DNA from 3 places in the Paenibacillus sp. 1-18 genome. Region 1 is predicted to be linked to each of the others. Evidence: riboswitches for the same ligand, from Rfam matches in the RefSeq annotation. Region 1 holds a riboswitch; each other region holds the start of a gene.
What was found. Region 1 has a riboswitch for thiamine pyrophosphate ahead of tenA (thiaminase II). Riboswitches for the same ligand answer to the same signal wherever they lie in the genome.
Positions count from the first base shown of each region.

Region 1 (7,563 bases):
TATTTCCTTTACATAAGTGATTTAAGTAATATGAGGCAAACTACTACGAATCTAAAGGTATTTAAATGGAATATCCTTGAGATTAAAAGGAGACATTTTTTATGGACGAAATTGATCATAACATTCTGTTCCATTTAGAGAATAATGCACGATTACCAATGACCGAATTAGGAAAACTGGTTGGGTTGTCTCAGCCTGCTGTAACTGAACGAGTAAAGCGAATGGAGGAAAAAGGTGTTATCGAGGAATACCGTACATTGTTCTCACCTCATAAATTGAATAAGCAGAGCACAGCTTATGTGCTATTTCGGACAAGAGATTGTCATGCCTTCCTTGATTTTTGTCGTTCGTCACCTGAAGTGGTCGAATGTTATCGAATAAGTGGAGAACACAATTATTTATTAAAAATATTGACGGAATCAACTCAGGGCCTCGAAGAGTTTGAGAACAAATGCGATTCATTTGGAACCTACACGACTCTAATTGTGATGTCCTCTCCGATCCCATTTAAAAAACTCATTCAAGGAACCAATTTAATGGCCGTCCAGAGTATAACCTCAATTAAAAAAGAAAAAAAATAGGAATCCGGTCTCTGCGGATTCCTATTTTTTTGGTATATATAAATGGTCTTATTTAAATTCCTTTAGGAAAACCATGCTTTTTGGCTAACACAACTATCAGCAAGGCAGGAAGCAGTAGTATAAATAACGAGCCGGGAAGGAGTTCGGGTCCAAATATCTCAAGCAGGATACCGCCAATAATACCTCCGCCACCGATAGCCAAGTTCCATGCTGTAACCAGCATTGATTGAGCTATGTCTGCGCTCTTGCCTCCAGCCTGGGCAATTGCTGTTTGAAGAATGGTGGCAGCACCGCCAAAGGTAAGTCCCCATATAATGACACCGAAGATGATGATCACAGGCTGATCGATACCGATCGCCATTGCTATTGAAGCCAGGGTGAAGGCAGTGATACTGGATATAGTCATTAATCTTATAAAGCGATCAATCAACATGCCAACAACCCAAATGCCAATAACCGAAGTGATTCCAAAAATAAGCAAAACCAAATCAACTCTTTGGCCAAGAGCGGTCTTGGCAAGGTAAGGAGAAATATACGTGTATAGAATATTATGAGCCAGCACCCAGGCTATAACTACTACCAGAATCGGTCGTACCCCTGGAATCAGAAAGACCTTATGAAGGGAAAGCCTTTCATCGTCAGGCTCTCCATCAAAATCCGGCATCTTCCAAAGGACCCAAACTATTAGGACTGCTGCCAATAAAGTTACAATTCCAAAAATTGGGCGCCAGCCAATGTATGTGCCCAAAAAGGTTCCAACTGGAACTCCTAGCGCCAATGCCAGAGGTGTGCCAACCATAGCCACAGCCATGGCTTTTCCTTTCAGTGAAGCTGGGACCATACGACGCGCATAACCAGCACTCATTCCCCATAACACCCCGGCAGATACCCCTGCAAAGAAACGAGCAGCAAGCGTCAGAACATAGATAGAAGATAATGCGGTTATGGTATTAAACACCAAAAAGCCAGCGATGCATAGTAATAATAGCGGTTTTCTCCTCCAACCACGTGTAGCAGCGGTCAATGGAATTGCGGCTAAAAGCGATCCCACTGCATAGAGAGTAACCAGTTGTCCTACAAGAGCTTCCGAGACATCAAGGTCTTTTGAAATTTGAGGAAGTAAACCTGCAGGTAGGCTTTCAGTCAAAATGCAGATAAAACCCGCCATGGCTAAAGCAAGCAAGCCAACCCACGGAAGACTGTTTGAAAATCCAGTATTTATATTGCCTTCTTTCACACAAGTTGTATTTGAACTCACGATAAAACGTCTCCTTTGTTGAAATTTTAAAAGCGATACGCTTTTCATAAGCTTACACAAAGGATTCGCTATTTTGCATACATGATTAAAGGTAAAAAACTAATTATTAGACGAAAAATCATTTATTTTTTCGATTCTTCTTTTAATTTTAAAGAAACAGGTGAAAGCTTGTATCTCATGCCTTTTGGGACACCCCCGGATGTTTGATGCTCAAAACGACCTTCTTCTTTAATTTCTCAGCCGCAGCTTGAATCCGCTCTGCCTGCGTTACAGCTGAAATCACCGCCACACCATCCGCACCTGCGCGTATCACTTCCTCAACACGGTCCGCCGTAATGCCCCCGATTCCGACGATCGGCACATCAATTCCAGCTTTGCGCAGCTCATACAATATGACTGGACCCTGCACGGCATGAGCATCATCCTTCGAGAGGGTAGGATAGATTGGCCCGACGCCGAGATAATCCGCACCTTGCAGGATAGCTCGGCGGGCTTCCTCAATCGTATGGGCGGAAACGCCGAGAATCCGGTTTCCGATCCGCTCGCGGACGGAATCAGCTGATTCGTCGTCTTGACCGATGTGAACGCCGTCGGCGTCGAGCTCAAGAGCCAGCTCCACATCGTCATTCACGATGAAGGGAACCCCGGCACGGCGGCACTGCTCTTGTAGCCAACGTGCCAACTCAATCCTGGGGGCGCCTGTTAACGCGCCACGGCCCTTTTCCCGGAACTGGACCATGGTTGTCCCGCCGGCCAGAGCCTCTTGCACGATCCTGCCTGGTTCCGCGAGGCAATTCACGCTTCCAAGCACCAGATACACTTGCAGATGCTGGCACATCATCTCTGGTAATATTCTGGCGCTCATTGAAACATCTCCTGACGACGGCGGTAGGCCCAATGATTGGTGGGGCCATGTCCCTGCCCAAGCTGCAAAGGTTCCTCAATCGCCGCCTGGATAAAGGCTTTACCCTTCAAGATAGCCTCCGGTACAGACATCCCTTTCCCTAATTCCGCGGTAATCGCTGCCGAGAAGGTACATCCCGTTCCGTGTGTATGGACAGTCCGTACCCGCTTGCCGCTCAGTTCTGTAAAGGCGGTTCCGTCAAAGAGCAGGTCAACGATCTGTCCGCTGTTCTCGCTCTCGTCGGCGTGACCGCCCTTGATCACGACAAATTTTGGACCCAGACTGCTAATATGTCTTGCAGCCTCGCGGCGATCCTCCATCGTACGAATGCTGATCCCTGCTAGGGCTTCCGCTTCCGGGATATTTGGTGTAACGACCAGGGCCAAGGGGAGCAGGTCGTCCTGCAAAGCCTGCATCGCTTCCGGCTGCAGCAACGCTGCGCCTCCCTTGGCAATCATCACGGGATCGACAACAACCTTCTCCCAGCCGAACTTTCGGATCTGCTCGGCCACAAGGCGGATGATGCCCGCATGAAACAGCATGCCAGTCTTCAGGGCATCCACGCCGAGGTCTGATCCTACGGCCTTGATCTGCTCCGCCGCCGCTTCCTGTGGCAAGGGATATACACCGTGGACACCCAGGGTATTCTGTACGGTAATGGCCGTAATCGCCGACATCCCGTATACACCAAGCTCCTGAAAGGTTTTGAGATCGGCCTGAATGCCAGCCCCGCCGCCGCTGTCCGAACCGGCAATCGTCAGTGCTCTAGGTACACGAACGTCTGTCATTGTGCACCACCTGCCGTAGCTGTTCCGGCTTCATGAATAGATACATGGCCCTTCAGCGAGCCGATATGCAGTTTGGCTAGCTCGTCGAGAAAGGCAATCTGGAAGCTGCCGGGTCCCAGCTCTGCTGTACGTGCAGCGGCCCGGGAAGCCGCTGCACTGTAAAATGCCAAGCCTGCTGTCCCTGCGAGCAGCAGATTAGGTTCAACGGCAGCAAAAGCGCCCAACACTGAAGTCAGCAGGCAGCCTGCTCCGGTTACTTTTGTGAGCAGCGCGTCTCCGCCACAGATCATTCGTACTTCGGCCCCATCGGTGATGACGTCTTCTTTTCCGGTGATGACAACGATGGTATTGAGCGCTCGTGCAGCCCGAGCTGCCAGATCGACATGACTGCTGCTGGCACTCTTACCAGCATCTACGCCTTTAATTTCATGGGCTTCTCCGATAAGATGGGCGACTTCGGCTGCATTGCCCCGCACCATTGAAATGTTGACTTCACTCAGGATTCGCAGTGCCGACTCGGTTCTAAAGCGAGTCGCTCCCGCACCGACCGGATCTAGCAGGACCGGAACACCATGTGCATTCGCCGATTGTCCGGCAATGATCATGGCATCGACCAGCTCGCGGTTCAATGTACCGATGTTTAATACGACGGCTCCTGCTATTTTTGCCATATCCGCGACTTCCTCGGGGGCATAAGCCATCACTGGCGAAGCGCCCAGCGCATATAGGCCGTTAGCTGTAAAGTTGGTGACCACCACATTGGTCATGTTGTGAACAAGGGGGTTGCTGTTGTGTACCTTTGTCAGAAGCTCCGAACAATCCTTTTCCCATGTATTCATATCGTTGACCCCACCGCGGCCTGCATCTGGACCGGCCAGTTTTCCTGCTTATAAGCCATATCCCAGAACATATATTCCAGCTGGCAGCTTAGCATAAAATGCTCAATCATCCGCTCCCGCTCGGCAGTCGTTGCGCCTTCCGCCCAAGCATCCACACGTTCTCGGAATTTGGTTGTTAGATTTTCAGACTGGTAGAAGTTGATCCATTCATAGAACGGATGGGACTCGTCCGGTCTTACCTCATCCAGCAGCCTGCGGCCAATCTCAAGATATGTCCACGGACACGGCAGCAGCACAGCCATGATCTCGCCAAGACTGCCCTCGTGTGCGACCGTCAGCATGTGATGGATATAATGGTGGGCAGACGGTGCGAGCGGATATCCCTGCATTTCTTCATAGGCCACACCTGCAACAGCGCAGAAATTTTGATGCGGATGAATCTCGCTGTGGAGGATAAAAGAGATCTGTTCGTTAAATGCAGCTATGTCCTCCCGGCTCGTGCATTTGGAGATCGCGATGCCGTAAATCCGCATATAGGCATTTAAATATTCAAAGTCCTGTTTTACATAGTGAATCAGCTGTTCCCTTGCCAAGCTTCCTTCGGCAATACCTCTAACAAAGGGATGCTCAAAAATCGCCTGAAAAATACCATCCGCCTGCCGACGAAGCTCTTGCGTAAAGCTCATTTCCCCACCTCCAACAAAATGAAGAGCAGGAAGTCCCGTAAGAAGACAGTTTCGGAACAACGCCAAAAGGCCGCCCCGAAAACTGGAGCGGCTTCATCATAGGTCTAATGCATAAAAAAACACGAGGGACCTTATATACGAAGGCTCCACTTTCCTACGCTAGTACGAACTAGATCAGGTTCAAAGGGTCCAAGATACGTTCTTGTCTCAGCCATAAGCGGCTCCCCTAGTGGACTTCCTATTCTTTTGACTATTACTGTACATTCGTTCATACGTTATGTCAAACCTTCCTCAATTCATTCTTATTGGGAAATCTACTAAATCGAGGGGGACATGAATCATGACAAAAACCGGCAAAATCGGACGGCACTAATAACAGGAGCGAACAGGTAATATTTTACATCAATAACGAAATTAGCACAGGGAGTGTAACGAGAGAGATGACAGCACTGATGACAAAGGAGGAGGCGGTTTCTGATTCCAGGCTTTCAAAACGGGTAGCGATCATAGCAGCGACTGCTGAACCCGGGAAGGAAACGAGCAGAACCGCCTTAACGGTATCGGCAGACGACAGACCGCAGAGGTAGGCAATCAGCAGCATTAATAAAGGCTGTACGATTGTTTTTAACAGCGCGATGGCAAAGGCCCTTATGCTAAAACTAATGTTGCGTACGCCAATGGTCACACCGACTGCAAATAAAGCGGCCCCGGATGTAATGTCACCGATTTGATTAAACGATTTGTTCAACAAATCAGGTGAATGGAAGCCGAACAAGGTCAAAACCACACCAACCAGCGGCACCAGCGCCAGCGGTTCCTTTAAACCGTGAAGAATGGAGTCCCAGATCAGTCTTCCGAAGTGACCGTTCCGTTCCTTGCCTGAATTCTGGTTGGCTACGGTAGCTATAATCGTAGCTGCCGGGTCAAGGACGGCATTGACTACGATTCCCGTAAGTGCAATAGGAATAGCCACGGCTGAGGAGCCGTAGATGGCTCCAAGCACAGGAATGCCCATAAAAGCAAAGGTCGGCTGTGCCGAGTTTAAAGCAAACATAGCGGCATCCTTCACCGACTGCTTCCCCGCAAATCGGGAAAGCAGAAGGAGAACGGTAAAAAAGCCGACAATGCCAATGAACAGAGCTAGCAGGAATGGCCATTGCTCGATGAGCGCTTTCCTGTTCGTTGTCGTAATGCCGATGAATAGATGCGCAGGCAGCGCAAATTTGGTGACGAGCGCATTTAGGGCCTTGGAGGAAGAGGCATCGAAGCTTTTGTAATGCCCTGCTAGCCATCCTAAAATAATAACGAAAAAAATCGGCACCAAAATGTAAAGAATATGTCCGACACTCATAGATCGATTCTCCTTGCTTGAACTGACGTATCCTGCCTGTCTGAACATACATCCCCGTCCCAGATTGAAGAATTAGTGAGGGTGATGTATGGCACTTTCCACGGCTTTGATCCTTGTATATTCCGGTTTCCACATCGCATTCCGAATGGCTTGTTCAACATCTGAAATGTGTGCCTGAGCCACCTGATCCTGAATCGCGGCCTTCGCTACCGCAACCGCAACCGCGTACGAGACATCACGTAATTTTCGGATATGGGGAAGCAACGCACCGCCAGGCTCATTCGAATCTACGGCATTGGCAACGGCATCTGCTGCAGCTGTAAACATGGCAGGAGTGATTCTTTTTGCCTTGACCACAATCGCGCCCAGACCAAGACCCGGGAATACAAAAGCGTTGTTCGCTTGTCCAATCTCAAATTTCGTACCATTATAGGTAACCGGCTCAAAGGGACTTCCGGTAGCGATCAATGCTTTGCCATCGGTCCACTGTATTAAATCCTCGGGTACCGCCTCGGCAAGGTTTGTAGGATTGGACATGGGCATGATGATCGGGCGTTCTACATGCTTCGCCATTTCCTTGATAATTTCTTCAGTAAAGGCACCTCCCACACCGGAAGTTCCTATTAATATCGTAGGCTTCACCTGACGAATGACCTCAAGCAGCGGTATTTTTCCGTCATCAGACCGCATCCATGAGCTAACTTCCTCTTTTTTACGTACATACGGCTTCTGATACTCCAGCACATCTTCCATATCGTCCGTTAACAGCCCGCGGTAATCAAAGGCCCAAAATGGCTTAAATGAATCCTCCGCCGAAAGGCCGTCCGCGATCATAGCTCCCCGAATTTGGTCAGCGTTACCAATGCCTGCGGCCCCCGGTCCGAAGACAAGCACTTTTTGCTCACGCAGCGGAATTTTGGTAACACCTACCGCCGAAAGAATCGCAGCCAGGGTTACAGCTCCTGTGCCTTGAATGTCATCGTTAAAGGTGAGAATGCTTTGACCGTATTTGCCTATAATATGGCGTGCGTTTACGCTGCCGACATCTTCCCAATGCAAAAGCGCCTTCGGAAACTGTGTTAGCGTTTTATTGATAAAAGTATCAATAAACTGGTTATAGGCTTCTCCGCGAACCCGCTTATGGCGGTTTCCGATG
Region 1 covers NZ_ASSB01000259.1:2,159-9,721, forward strand. The annotation lists gene L693_RS0116385 (Lrp/AsnC family transcriptional regulator) at 102-581, shown strand; gene L693_RS0116390 (MFS transporter) at 634-1,749, opposite strand; gene thiE (thiamine phosphate synthase) at 2,015-2,704, opposite strand; gene thiD (bifunctional hydroxymethylpyrimidine kinase/phosphomethylpyrimidine kinase) at 2,701-3,531, opposite strand; gene thiM (hydroxyethylthiazole kinase) at 3,528-4,370, opposite strand; gene tenA (thiaminase II) at 4,367-5,056, opposite strand; TPP riboswitch at 5,191-5,294, opposite strand; gene L693_RS0116415 (AEC family transporter) at 5,454-6,407, opposite strand; gene L693_RS0116420 (NAD-dependent malic enzyme) at 6,480-7,563, opposite strand, start outside.

Region 2 (7,563 bases), on a different contig from region 1:
TTTATATGCGTTTATGCTACTCTACTTCAGGTGGTGTTTTGAGAGAATAGCCTATGCCTCGTTCCGTGCGAATCATTTTGAATTTTTGCCCCTTATCTATTTTAACTCTCAAATGCCTGATATACACGTCTACTACGTTCGTATCTACGATATAATCATGTTTCCAAACATCCTTTAGGATTTGCTGTCTGCTGCAAACCTGATTGAGATGTATAGCCAGATGAACCAAGAGATCGAATTCCTTTGGAGTTAATTCCAGCTTCTGTCCCCCTCTACTTACCATTCTGCTTGCATGGTCTATATGTAGATCACCCGCCTCGATTACCCTTGCTACATCATGAGCAGCACCAAAAATTCGCAATAAATTAGCTACTCTGGCCAGAAACACTTTGGGAGGAAAGGGGAATACCATCACATCGTGTGCTCCCTGCTCAAAACAGGCAACGATATGGTTCTCATCGTTAGATGAGGTCAAGACGAATAACGGTACACGAGGATGGTTTTGCTGGACGGTACGAATCATTCCTTGTGCATCCCCTTGCTCTTCATCAACGTTCAGAAGCAGCATATTCACAGCATGATCGGCTGCGTAGGAGCTTCCCTCTGACATATTTCGGACATGCCCCACCTGATAGCCTGCTTGCTCCAATAGATGTACAATTACAGGTAACGCTTCATTTTCATCCACAAGTAAAATTAACGGACTCATCTTTTCACCCACCTGGTTTGGACATCGCATTGTGATATGGAAAATGATCAATTTGTTTGTAAGTCATTAAAACATATTTATATTTATTGTAACAAAAAAGCAGAAAACCATTCTTACAGGAATGATTTTCTGCTTTTTATAGTTAGCCCAAATAACGGTGATATAGACTTTTTGCTTCTGCCACGTCCTTTGTTCCGTGAATCAACGCTCGCCCATCAGCAAAAATGACCAAGCGATGCACGCCCGTACTATAGGAAACCAAAAACGGATTCTGCTCCACTTTTCCCTCTCCCACAGCAGCAAGTCGATCTGCGGTTTCCTTAAGATTCAGCTGTATCGGTTTGGCTGGTCTTATCTGAACGGTATCGCGACCGCACAACACATCTGTTTTTTGCCGATGTGAGGCTGACAAATAGGGATACGTCGGGTGACTGCCGCAGGAAGGACAATCCGCTTTTTTCAAGCTGTCTACGGCTATTGCTGCATACTCGTTCCGCCACAAATCAAACGAAAACAGCTTCCCTCGCAGTTCTTTCTTATATCCGCCAAGAAGCTTGAAGGCTTCCGTTGTCTGATTGGCCGTGACCATTTGTACTGCCTGCGGAATAATCCCGGCGGTATCACAGGTCTCGCCTCCAAACGGAACGGTTCCCAGCAGACAATGAAGACAAGGCGTTTGCCCTGGTAAAATGGTATAAGTCACACCATAGCTTCCTACACATCCCCCATAAATCCACGGTATGTGATGCTTTAGTGCCATGTCGTTCATGAGCAATCGGGTATCGAAATTATCGGTTGCGTCCATCATCAGGTCAACTCCCTGGATCAGCTCTTCCAGTTCCGCTACCCCGACATCCAGTACATGTGCGTGTATGACCGTTTCCGAATTAATGTCTTTTAATCTTCGCTGGGCAGCCACTGCTTTGGGGCATCTCTCTGCGGCGTCACTCTCCTGAAAAAGCTGCTGACGCTGCAAGTTGCTCCACTCCACATAATCGCGGTCTACGATGCTAACCGTACCTACACCTGCACGGACAAGGGTTTCTGCAATACCTGTGCCGAGCGCTCCGACACCTATGATCAGTACATGAGAAGAAGCGAGCCTGCGTTGTCCTTCTGACCCAAAGGGAGCGAATCTTTCCTGTCTGGAATAGCGGTCACTTGCTTGTACGACTTCACAGGATTTTTCTGTTTCCATCATGCCTGAACCATACCTTCTGTGGGACTGCTTGCTGAAGCATAACGTTTTACGGGAATCAGCCCCGCCTCAAAACCATATCTACCCGCGCGAACAGCCAGTTTCATGGCCTCTGCCATTTTTACAGGATCCTTCGCTCCCGAGACGGCTGTGTTCAACAGAACAGCATCTGCTCCCAGTTGCATCGCCATTGCCGCATCACTCGGTGAGCGAATACCTGCATCGACAATGACCGGAATCTCTGCTTGTTCAATAATTAACTCCAATGCAAACGGATTAAGCAGGCCGCGTCCTGTACCAATCGGTGAAGCTCCAGGCATAACGGCATGCACTCCAAGCTCTTGCAACCTCTTGGCCAGAATGACATCATCGGATATGTAGGGCAGCACAATAAAGCCTTCCTCCAGCAGCTTTTCGCTTGCTTTCAGCGTTTCAAAGGGATCAGGCAACAGCGTCTTACCGTCCCCAATGACCTCCACCTTAATCATATCGCACAGGCCTGAGGCCCTTGCCAATTTTGCAATACGAACAGCCTCCTCCGCTGTCGTCGCTCCTGCCGTATTGGGAAGAAGTGTATAGCGGCCCAAATCCAGCGTATCCAGAAAATGTTGCTTATCTCGTTCCTCCAAATTTAATCTCCGCACAGCAAAGGTCAATATTTCGGCCTCAGCAGCCTCTACAGCTTGGGATTGGATATCCAGATTCGAGAATTTTCCTGTTCCCAGTAACAGCCTTGATGTAAAAGATGCTTTTCCAATGGTTAACATCATCAACCGCCTCCTACAAAATGTACAATTTCCAAACTGTCTCCGTCTTTCAGGATCGCTTCTTCATGTTCTTCACGAGTCAATATGTGGCGATTCAGCTCGACCACAACGGTTTTCACCTTTAAATCAAGCTCATGCAGCAATTGCTCCACATGAGTGATCCGGTTAGAAAAGTTCATGTTCTGGCCGTTAATCGTCAGCCTCATAAGCTTTCCTCCTTGATACGAACAGAAGAAAAGTTGCTTATTCCAAGTTCTTCGGCATCTGCCCCTTTAAGCAGTCCTGCCATCGCACGTCCGGTAGCTTCACTCAACAGGACACCGTTGCGATAATGCCCGACTGCTGCATATACCCCTTCCAAGCCGGGAACGGCCCCTATAAAAGGACGTCCCGCTGCTGCCTGCGGACGCAGGCCCGCCCAGGTACGTACAAAAGAAGCTTCACGGACGCGCGGTAGCCAGGCAGCAGCACGTGCCAGTAGCCCCTCCAAACCTTCAACAGTCACTTCTTTGTCATAGAGGTTTGGAAGACTCGTTGCCCCAATCCAAACCTCGTTCTTCTGTTTAGGCACAAGGTAAATATCATCGGCATAAATGGTATATTCCAAAGGGTGATCCTTTAAGGAAACTGCAACTGCTTCACCTTTGACCGGATAAAGCGGGTAATGAAAGCCTGCTTGGTCTAGCAAATTCATGCTATCCAGGCCTCCGGCAATAATGACCTGATCGCAAGAAAAAAATCCCCTGTCCGTTACCACCCCACAAACCCGGCCATTCTGTACGACCAGCTGCTCCGCATGGGTACCGGACCATATTGTAGCTCCCAACACAGATGCTGCTCCCGCATAAGCACGACATAGCTGTACTGGAACGAGCTGCGTCTCCTTTGACCGATATATAGCTCCGATCGCTTGACGATCTATGCCCGGAATCCGTCTGGCCAATTCCTTGGCATTCCACCACTCAGGCTGATTATCCTCGCGCATGTTAGCAGCTTTCCATCGTCTTTCACCCTCAGCTTCCGAACGGAAAGGAGCTACAAATCCCTCTGTACGAAATTCTACTGAAACACCGGACAACCGCTCCAGTTCACGAACAAGCTCAGGGAATGCGTCCCGACTTGTACGAGCCAATTGCTCAAGATCAGAGTCGATGAACTCTTCACTCTCTGCTGCAAGCATTCCGGCCGCTGCTCCCGAGGCTCCCTCACCCGGCATCGTTCGCTCCAGCATGATCGTACTGCGCCCTTCCCTAGCCACATGATAAGCAATGGAGCTGCCGATCACACCTCCACCTATAACCAAGCATTCAGCATGTCCTATAACTGTAGCCTCTGTGTGTATTTTAGGCATATGTTATATCTCCTCTCCACTGACCTGACCATACTTCTTTCGAAATTCTTCTACTCTCGTTTCCTTACAACGGCTGCAGACTATCTGATCTACCATTTGTCTATATTCCATCGCAGCCGCGATTGGCGACTCAGCTCCCCATATACCGGACATCACTGCAATTCCACTTGCTCCAGCATGATAAAGCTCCGGAATATGATGCGGTTGTATACCGCCAAGTGCAATCACTGGAATGTTGGACAACCTGCATATGCGTTCAAGCTGAGCTGTACCCCGCGGCACAACCCCGGGCTTACAGTGGGTCTCATATACATGACCGTAGAGTACATAGTCCGCCCCAGCCCGCTCGGCAATCTGCGCCTCTTCCAAGGAATGCACAGACACTCCACAGCGTGTCCCCTTTGGAAGTAGGCCCTTAACATCCTGAGCCGGTAGCCCATTTGCCGGTAGCTGGACAGCTCCAGCCAAGGTAAGTAAAGCTACATCCACACGGTCATTGACTACAATTTGCTGCAAAGGAATCCCCTGCTCCACCATGCTTCGGGTCAACCCGAGTAATTCTGAGGCCCCCTTCTGCTTTAGACGTGCATGCACAAAATGAACATACGGATAAATAGCAGCAGCCACTTGGGCTACATATGCATGGGAGTCATTTTCCATCGTAATTACGTGTAATTCGATCTCATGTTCACCTCACATTGAACTAAGGGCTTAAACTAATCCTATAAGCTGAACCAATAATCATTGTGGCCCCACATCACAAAATATCAGACGGAGCCAGCCACTTGTGCCAGCAATAATGAAGGAGATCATATGTGATCCGGATACGGAAATTCAATAGGTAAAACCGAACGTAACGCAAAAAAACCACTTCCCTAAGGAAGTGGTTTTACGAACGTCCAATAATCGAACGGACAATCATATCCGTATACGTATATCGTCCCACGTACAAACAAAAGTAATGATGTGGTTACCTTGCTTGTGCGGCGCTCACTTCCCTACGCTGGCATAACCCAGATCAGGTACAAAGGGTCCGAAATCCATTTATTTCGTCTCAGCCGCATGGGCGGCTCCCCTAGTGTGACTATTTTATTGTATCAGCTAAAGATAGCTTAGCATATTTTTCTAATTCTGCAAACCCCACTTTTTTGAAGCATGACAGAGCTGAATTTTTTTTGACTTTAGTTGACTTTAGTTGACTTTAGTTGACCACTCTTCCACATTCCACGTTTTTGTTACCCAATCCTCGTAAAAATCCGGTTCGTGAGATACAAGCAATACAGTCCCTTTATATTCCTTCAAGGCACGTTTAAGCTCGTCCTTTGCTTTGACATCCAAGTGATTGGTAGGCTCGTCAAACAGAACCCAGTTGCTTTCCCGCATTAACAATTTGCACAGACGTACTTTTGCCTGCTCACCACCACTAAGCGCGGATAGAGGACGTGTGATATGCTCATTTTTTAAACCGCAACGTGCCAAATGTGCTCTTACTTCATGCTGATTTAAATGCGGGAACTCATTCCACACATCGTCAATCGGTGTAATTTTGCCTGCCTTGACTTCCTGCTCAAAATAAGCCGGCTGCAAGAAATCGCCTTGATAGGTTTTTCCGCTGATTGGCGGTATTTTCCCCAGAATGGTTTTGAGCAATGTCGATTTACCGACACCGTTGCAGCCTACAATCGCAATTTTTTCGCCACGTTCAATCGTCATGGTCATTTTGGGCAAAAGGGCATGAGTATAGCCAATTTCAAAATCAATTCCCTCAAATACCGTTTTCCCGCTCGCACGCGCTTCTTTAAATTGAAAGGTTGGCTTGGCAGCTTCTTCAGGCTTATCAATACGTTCGATCCGATCAAGCTGCTTTTCACGGCTCTTCGCCCGGCCTGATGTGGATGCACGCGCCTTGTTGCGCTGAATAAAGTCTTCCTGCTTCTTAATATATTCCTGCTGCTTCTCATAAGCATCAATATGCTGCGCTTTGTTCAGATCCGCCATTTCAAGGAATTTTTCATAGTTAGCTGAATAACGGGTCATCTTTGCAAATTCAAGGTGATAAATAACATTAACGACCTGGTTCATGAACTCCGTATCATGTGAAATAAGAATAAATGCATAGGGATAATCCTTCAAATAACGCGTAAGCCACTCAATATGCTCTACGTCCAAATAGTTGGTAGGCTCGTCCAGCAGCAGGACGTTTGGCTTTTCCAACAACAGCTTCGCAAGAAGCACCTTAGTCCGTTGTCCACCGCTAAGCGCAGATACATCCCGATCCAAACCGATGGCCGAGAGACCCAGCCCGTTCGCCATTTCTTCAACCTTCACATCAATGAGGTAAAAATCCCCCATATCCAGCTGCTCCTGAATTTCACCCATCTGTTCCAGCAGTACTTCTAATTCTTCGGGAGAAGCATCTCCCATTTTTTCCGTAATCTGCATTAATTCCTTTTCCAATTCCAACAAAGGAAGGAAAGCATCCTTCAATACATCGCGTACCGTTTTGCCCGGTGTCAGCTTGGTGTGCTGATCCAAATAGCCGTAACGTACACGTGGAGTCCATTCCACTTTACCTTCGTCCTTAAGCAATTTTCCAGTCAAAATGTTCATGAGTGTCGATTTACCGACTCCGTTAGCTCCTACCAAACCTACACGTTCCCCCGCAAGTAATCGAAAGGAAACATTTTTAAATAACGCGCGGTCCCCAAAATTGTGGGATACATTTTCTACAGTCAATAAACTCATACGCTGTTTTTGGCTCCTTATTGTCATCGGCGATGCCGACTGTTGTTATTTCATATATCATTGTTTTCTTTCAAAGCCTTATTGTAGCACATTCAGCAACCTTATCGGAATATTGAAAACAGCGAATTTTAATGTTTTTAATGCGGACTTGCCAATAAAAAAAGAAAAACCACTCATTAGAGTGATTATTGTAAACCGTTATTACATTTAAACTCAAAGTATCCCGCAGTTGCTGCAGATTTTTCATCTGAAAAACGTTCTCTCGCTTGAAAGGGTGCTGGACAGGAATCTCTGTAAAAATATTTCATTCCGGTATCCGGTTCTAGGCCACCAATTATAGCTTGCCTTCTCACGACTCTTCCACCACCAAACCCATAGTTATTGTAAAACCTGTCACCAACCGGAATGCCTTGGATAAACGCCATTAGCCCCACATCATCTACCGTGTTATACCACTCTTCTTGCGGAATAGTCGGCAGTGTAAACCTATAGGCTACGCCGTTGCGTGCTGCCTTTTGATTATGGAGATTAATCAGGCGAGCCAGGTCCTCCTGAACACTATGAACGATGGTGGAACGTCGTATTTGCTCAAAAGTTTCGGGATTATTTAGCAACGAAATACCAGTTTGACCCTGAAGCTCCTTTTGAAAGCCCTCCACCCATCTGTGATTCTGGGCATCATATGCGTGCACATAATTATCCAAGGTGAATCCCACACTATTACCTACTGAATCGGCATATGCAAAAGGCTTTTTTTCACTCCATTTGGAACCTATAGCAGTTTGTCCATCCC
Region 2 covers NZ_ASSB01000057.1:29,591-37,153, reverse strand. The annotation lists gene L693_RS0103690 (response regulator transcription factor) at 17-709, opposite strand; gene L693_RS0103685 (ThiF family adenylyltransferase) at 852-1,910, opposite strand; gene L693_RS0103680 (thiazole synthase) at 1,907-2,674, opposite strand; gene thiS (sulfur carrier protein ThiS) at 2,677-2,880, opposite strand; gene thiO (glycine oxidase ThiO) at 2,877-4,025, opposite strand; gene L693_RS0103665 (thiamine phosphate synthase) at 4,029-4,685, opposite strand; TPP riboswitch at 5,004-5,112, opposite strand; gene L693_RS0103660 (ABC-F family ATP-binding cassette domain-containing protein) at 5,217-6,770, opposite strand; gene L693_RS0103655 (hypothetical protein) at 6,956-7,563, opposite strand, start outside.
Region 2: another riboswitch for thiamine pyrophosphate. It lies ahead of L693_RS0103665 (thiamine phosphate synthase); the one in region 1 lies ahead of tenA (thiaminase II).

Region 3 (7,563 bases), on a different contig from region 1:
AAAGCTCCTGCTGTTCCCCGACCCGTTGTTCATCAGCCATGCTTTGTGATGATAAATCAGGAGGATGCAGGCTCATACGCACCACGTCCTTTCTTCGGGTTTATTTGATTCCATTTGGAAGCTATTCCTGATCCGGTTTCCAGCGGACCAGCCATTTTTCCAGCAGTATAATAATGATAAACATCAATAGACTGAGTGCAACAATGATGCCAATGGCGGCAAAAATCAAATCCGTGCGATAGGCTGATTTTTGCAGCATCATATAATATCCGATTCCTTCGCTGGCACCGATCCATTCGGCAATAATTGCGCCCATCACGCTGTAGGTGGCAGCAATCTTGATGCCGGAAAATACCTGTGGCAAGGAGTGCGGCAGCTCCAGCTTTAGAAAAATAGCCATACGACCCGCGCCCGACATGCGCATATAATTCATCATCATACGGTCCGTCCGTGTCAGTCCATCCATGGCCGCTACAGCCACGGGAAAGAAGCACACTAATGTAATCACCATCAGCTTTGGCAGCACGCCAAAACCAAACCACACCATCAGCAATGGACCAAGCGCAATGATTGGAATGTTTTGGCTAAGGATGAGCAAAGGGTACAGGGAAGATTTGAGAAAGGGAATCGTATGAAGAACAATGGCAAGCAACAGTCCCGTTGCTGTCCCTATCGCAAATCCTCCAAGTGTCAGGCGAATCGTAGCCCACGTATGGGCACCAAGCAACGCCGACTGGGCTATGCCCTCATGTACGATCAGGGACGGAGCTGGAAGCAGCCAGGGTTCAACATGGAAATAGGAAACCGCCCCTTGCCAGGCCGCTAAAAAGAAGAGGACCGCCACAAGGGGCGGCCACACGCTTTTCCACCAGGGTGCGTTCTTGCCTTTTGGGTTCATGGGCGATACTTTTCTGTCAGCTTGTTCATGCTGATGCCCTGTGGATTATGTGCGATTTTGATCTGTGAAATGATGCTGGGGCTGCCGGCCTCCGTCAATGCCACGTGCATTTCTTTAACGACTTGCAGCAGCTCGTCCAACTCGCCCTCCATTGTCGTATCCAGGGGGTTAACCTGATGCTTGACACCGGAACGTTGAATAACCTCAATCGCCTTATCTACATAAGGATAAGAGTCCTCGTTGTTAGGTGTTTTAGGAATCACTTGAATACTGAGCAAAGTGTTAGCCATGCGAATTCACCTGTCCTTCATTTGGAGTGTTTTAGAGAAAATAGGGTGGTTTAAGGTGGTGAGACCGCTTCGCTTCTCCAGATTCAAATGAACCGCTCCGCTGCCAACCGCCTTAAAAGCACCTTATTTTTAAAGCTGGTTTGTGTGGCATTTTTAACACACAAGCGCACCTACTTAGCGCTTAGAAAAAATGAAACTAAAGAAGTGGAACGAGAACGAAGTGGTCGGAATGGTGCTGTAGAAGCGTTAGCGTTCGCTTTAAAAGCTTTCCGTAGGAAAGCTCGCTTCGGAAGCATCACCTTCCCGGATTTCAACCTCTAGATTTTGATAAAAGAAATCCGGGGGCGGTGGCGATGGGAAGCACCATCCGACTGCGTAGTGGCGCTGCATGTACACCTCTAGTTCTTTGACTTTATTTAGTTGGTGATTTTAGCGTTTTAGCAAAATGCTCAACGCTTGGGCAAAAAGTCGTTTGTGAAGGCTTTGTCGACCTCCAAAGGTTTGCTGAGCAGCTTGCGTTCGTACATCCAGTCCGAGTAGTTTTTCCATACTTCTGCTTTTTGCACACCCCATTGCGCGGCATCGTCCTGATAATGCGGGCTTAGCCATTTTTGGCTGGCAAGTACCAGCTTTTTGTCCAGCTCCGGCACGGCTTTGCTTAAGATATCCGCGGCTTCTTCCGGGTGAGCAATGGTGTATTCATAGCCTTGGGCGGTAGCGTCCATGAACGCTTTGACCAGCTCTGGATCATTTTTAATGGTCTGTTCATTGCTGACAATCACAGGCGTATAGTAATCGAGGCTTTTGGAATAATCCTTTACATACAGCATATCCAGTGGTTCACCCCGTAGCTTTGCTTCTATGCCGGTCCATCCGTAGAAAATCCAGGCAAAGTCGATATCCCGCTTCACGGCTGTAAAATAGTCGGCATTGCCCATATTTATGATCTTCACTTTGCTCACATCAGCCTTGTCTGAATCCATGATGGATTTCATGACCGCTTCTTCTACGGGTGAACCCCAGCCGCCGTATGTTTTTCCTTCAAAATCCTTTGGGCTTTTAATTCCACGGTCTACCGGGGCCGCGAAACCAGAAGTATTATGCTGAATCACTGCAGCGATGGACACAAGCGGGACGCCTTGCGTGCGAGCCTGGGTGACACCTTCTTGATAGCTGATACCAAAAGGTGCCGCATTCGAAGCGACCATTTGGTCGGCTCCGCCTGAACCAGGTTGAACAATTTGGACATTCAAGCCCGCTTTTTCGTAAAATCCTTTATCCTTGGCGACGTAGAGTCCCGTATGATTCGTATTTGGTGTCCAGTCGAGTACGACTTTAACGTCCTTAAGCCCCTTTGCCGGGGTGGATGTTGGAGCGTTGCTGGCAGGAGCCGCCTCTTGAGATGCAGAGGGGGAGCCCCCGCCGCAGGCGGTCAGTGTCAGGGCCATGAGCCACAGACTAATCAGTCCCAGGCTTAACATTTTCATGCGCTTCATCGTTGTGTTCTCTCCTTTTAATTACCCGTCATCCGTCGAATTAGACAGCTTATGCATAAAAATAACATCTGCCGGACGCTAGCGTTCCAACAACTTAATCCTCAACAAAAAAAGCGCCCCAAGGTTCCGGGACGCTTGCGCTTGTATATACCAAAGTAAGGGATGGCCTATATAAAAAAGCACATCATAGCTTAAGCATTCCTACGCTGGCATTACCCAGATCAGGTTGTAAGGGTCAGTGTCTTGGGACACACTCTCAGCCGGCCGATTCCAGCACCCCTGGCATTGTATGGTTTAATGGGTTTATTTATTCGGGTCTAATACGACGATTATATGCCTTGAAGGCTGGACTGTCCAGCATTGAGGAAGAGATGACGGTTCATTTGCCAAACGACAGGGTACACTTTTATTGTGAGCTTCGCTCTGAAAATGAACATGAACCATTCAGAGCTGTGCGAGTCATGCTAGTTTCAGGTCAGCTGCGCAGATAGGATCAGATAAGCTGGTGCTGGATGACATGTCCGTACAGAACTGTAATTCACGAAAAGGAGTTGTTGTACCATGGGTAAAACGGAAACATTGGATCGCAGCCAACTGGAACAAGCCATTGTGAAGGCTTTGGATAACAACAAATTTTGCTCGTTGGGCACAGTGGAGGGCGGTAAGCCGAAGGTACGCTATATGGCCCTCTTCAACGATGGAATGAACATCCATCTGGCAACGAATCGTAAAACACATAAGGTGGATGAGCTAGAAGACAATCCGAATGCTTACCTTCTGTTGGGTTATGAGGTGGGGGGCACGAAGGAAGTTGTAGAAGTAGAGGCTTCCGTCCAGGTCACAGCAGATGAGGGACTGCGCAAACAAGTGTGGAATGACTCCCTGAAGGAATGGTTTTCCGGACCGGATGACCCGAATTATGTCATTTTGGACGTGAATCCGACTCGAATTGAGTATGTGGGTCAGCAAACCGAGCGGCAGGTGTGGGAGAAATAGCGACAGATATTCAATTGAAAAAACCAGCAAATCTTTCGAGTTATGGAGGAGGTTTGCTGGTTTTTTATTTGTGAAAAAAAATAATTATTTTTTTATAAATAACTTTGAGCAAATGACTACTTTTTTGTCTGGCGTTGGATTAAAATAGGAATGGTGGGTTCAAAGCTTACATATATGTGCAAAAGTATGTATATGAGCCATAAACCTTAATGAGGAGGGGTATATTTTGTTATTTCGTAAAAATTGGTTTAAAGGGTTTACTGCAGCGGTTGTAGCTTGCAGTATGCTGGTATTTACAGCTGCTCCGTCCTGGGCTGCCGATGATTCTCGGGACAGAGCCACAGTGAATTTGCGAATTATGGAAACGACGGATATTCACACGACGTTGATGAACTACGATTATTATGCAGACAAGGAAACCAACGAATATGGCTTGATTAACACAGCCGGACTGATCCAGCAGGCACGTAGTGAAGCGAGAAACAGCCTGTTGTTTGATAACGGCGACTTGCTGCAAGGCAATCCGTTGGGCGATTATATGGCCAGAAACAAAACCTTCGAGAAAAAAGGCGGTGTCCATCCTGTCTACAAGATGATGAACTTGATGGGCTACGATGCTGCTACAGTGGGGAACCACGAATTTAACTACGGTCTCGACTTTTTGGAGAAATCACTCAAGGGTGCCGATTTCCCTTACGTCAATGCGAACGTGTACTATGACAACGGGGGCCAAGATACTAAAAATTATTTTACTCCTTATAAGATTCTCGATAAAACGGTAACGGATGAGAAGGGTAAACAGCAAACGCTCCGAGTGGGTGTAATCGGCCTGGTAACTCCTCAAATCATGCAGTGGGATGAAGCTAATTTGCAAGGCAAGGTTGTTACGAAGGATATTGTGGAAACGGCAAAAAAATTCATTCCTCAAATGAAATTGGAGGGTGCCGATATTATTGTCGTGCTTGCACACACAGGTTATGAGGATGTGCCGCAAACACCAATGATGGAGAATGCCGTTAAATATTTGAGCCAGGTGGATGGAATTAACGCGATTCTGTTTGGACATGCACATAAATCTTTCCCAGGCCCTGATTTTAAAGGGATGAGCGGGGTAAACCTGGATAAAGGAACCATTAATGGTGTACCGGCTGTTGAAGCCTCCTCGTGGGGCAAGGAGCTGGGCATTATCGACCTGAGTCTGGAAAAGGAAAAAAATGAGTGGACCGTTACGAATTCCCAGTCTGAAGCACGTCCGGTTGTGAATGCCAAAAATCAAGCTGTACAGACGAATCCAGATTTTAGGTTGGTAGATGCAATCAAGGATGAGCATAAAGGAACGCTGGATTATGTTCGTCAGCCGGTCGGAACTACCACCGCACCTATTACCAGTTATTTTGCATTGGTGCAGGATGACCCATCCATTCAGATTGTGACGAATGCACAAAAATGGTATGTTCAAAGCCATCTTAAAGGGACCGAATATGAAAATCTTCCCGTATTGTCGGCCGGCGCCCCATTCAAGGCCGGTGGTCGCAACGGTGCTTCGTATTACACCAACATTCCCGAAGGTACGATAGCGATTAAAAACGTGTCCGATCTGTATGTGTATCCGAATACGGTTCATGCTGTAGAAGTAACCGGTGCTGAAATTCAGGAATGGCTGGAGTGGTCTGCGGGTCAGTTTAACCGCATTGATCCGAACAAAACAGAGGAACAAGCGCTAATCAACAAAGATTTCCCAACCTACAATTTTGATGTCATTGACGGTGTAACTTACCAAATTGATGTAACTCAGCCTGCACGCTACGATGCCAAGGGAACTATTATTGATTCATCGGCTCATCGTATTAAGGACTTGCAATATAATGGGAAGGCAATTGATCCTGCACAGAAATTTATCGTAGCCACCAATAACTACCGTGCTTCCTCATCCAAACTGGCGAACCCGGATGGCAAACGCATTGTCATGGCAGCGCCGGATGAAAACCGTCAAGTCATTACTGACTATATCCGTACGAACGGAACCATTAATCCGTCAGCGGATGGCAATTGGTCTATTGCTCCTTTCGGTCAGGCAAAGGTTACCTTCGAGTCCTCTCCTGATGCCAAGGATGTGCTGGCTGGAAATCAACAAATTGCATACTTGAGCAGCGCAGCAGACGGCTTTGCCAAATACAGCTTAAAAGCTGGTGCGAAGCCTAATGCAGCAGAGACTCCTGCTAAGGAAGCTGTAGTCCCTGCGAAAGCAACAGCAAAGCCAGTGGTTAAAACAACGAAGCCTGCAGTTGCCAAGCCAGCTAACACAACCAAGCCAAAGACTTCCAAGTAAGTTTGCTTTCCGGCTCCAAAGCTTAACAGAGCTAAGCAGCAAGTCTCTATCCGAGAGACTTGCTGCTTTTTTGATTTTTATGAAAAATAATATTTTTTTGCCGAACCTACACTTAAGTCCTAAATTTCGACGGGTTACAAGCTTGTTTTTCTGGATTTTGTAGTACTTTTGCTCTAGTTACTTGTGATATAATGGTGAAAAAACCGGAAAATTGTTCCGAGGAGGACCATTATGACTTGCAGCAGTTGCAGCATCATCTTACCTATTAAGGATCAAGGATTGCTGAAGATCAGGCATCCCAGGGTGTCGCTTAGTCCAGCATTAGATGGCTTGGGTATGCTATCGCAGCAATGCTGTGAGAATGGCAGAGTGTTTCGGTATAACAGTCGTTCAGAGCTGGAGCAGCTGGTTAACGGACTGGCTCGTCTTCCCCATGAATGGCTGCTACATATGGAGGCTTTGGTGACCGGGATGTATCATGTGGAAGGATATGAGGACTGGCTTCTATTTAGCCAATTGCAAGTCAGACTCCAACATCCGGAAATTGTGAATATTATTTGTGACAAAAGTTTTTCCAGCCACCTGCAGCCTATTGTTGACCACAAATTGAACATTATCGGGTTTGAGTTTTTGCTGCGTCCGTCACATTCGGAGCGGCCCTTTCAGCCTTTTCAACTGTTTGAAATTGCCCGTGAAGCTGGCCTGCATGCTCATTTGGATCGTTCGGCCCGTATTTCCGCTATTGAAAAGAGTGCAGCATGTCTTCCTGCGGGGATTAAACGGTTTATTAACTTTCTTCCTTCAACCATTTATAATCCTGTCTACTGCTTGAATCATACCTTTGAGACGATTGACCGGTTGTCCATGAATACGGAGGATTTTGTGTTTGAGGTCGTAGAGACGGAAGAAATTGACGACCTGAGTATTTTGCATCAAATATTTGAAAAATATCGCATACGGGGAGTTTCAGTGGCACTTGACGATGTAGGGGCAGGTTATTCCACGACAGAACTTATGAATTGTCTCCAGCCGGATTATGTCAAAATTGATCGAAGTTTAATTAATGGCTGTCATCGTAGCAGTGACCAGAAGCGACAGATTACAGGGATCGTGGAATCGGCTTCTCGCTTTGGTGGCTTGGTGCTGGCTGAAGGCGTTGAGCAGATGGAGGATTTTGAGTTTTGTCGTGAAGCAGGTGTGTCTCTGGCTCAGGGTTATTTGTTTGGCAAGCCGGAACCCTGCCCGCCCTCCAATTTTGTACTTAGTAGAGTAGTGTAGTCAGAAGCACGTTTAAATCTACGTAGTCTATAAAATGTGGAGCTTAAATGGGTCTGTCTCATAAGCAAAATTTTAACTGTATTGGAAGTGCTTATATCACCATTAATGTAAAAACGCGAGTGCAGAGGTTATTCCACCCCTGCAACTCGCGTTTTTTGGTTCATGCTTGTCTACCTGAGCAAGTTATGGGCAAGCGAAAGGAACCCAGCCTCCAATTTTTACTTGGTAAGGAACGCAAAAAAAAACGGAGGCAGTTTTACGACACGTTTTATTTTT
Region 3 covers NZ_ASSB01000248.1:147-7,709, forward strand. The annotation lists partial or broken gene L693_RS28195 (ABC transporter ATP-binding protein) at 1-76, opposite strand, end outside; gene L693_RS0115660 (ABC transporter permease) at 122-898, opposite strand; gene L693_RS0115665 (thiamine-binding protein) at 895-1,188, opposite strand; gene L693_RS0115675 (ABC transporter substrate-binding protein) at 1,638-2,684, opposite strand; TPP riboswitch at 2,866-2,975, opposite strand; gene L693_RS0115680 (pyridoxamine 5'-phosphate oxidase family protein) at 3,246-3,680, shown strand; gene L693_RS0115685 (bifunctional 2',3'-cyclic-nucleotide 2'-phosphodiesterase/3'-nucleotidase) at 3,907-6,009, shown strand; gene L693_RS0115690 (EAL domain-containing protein) at 6,241-7,287, shown strand.
Region 3: another riboswitch for thiamine pyrophosphate. It lies ahead of L693_RS0115675 (ABC transporter substrate-binding protein); the one in region 1 lies ahead of tenA (thiaminase II).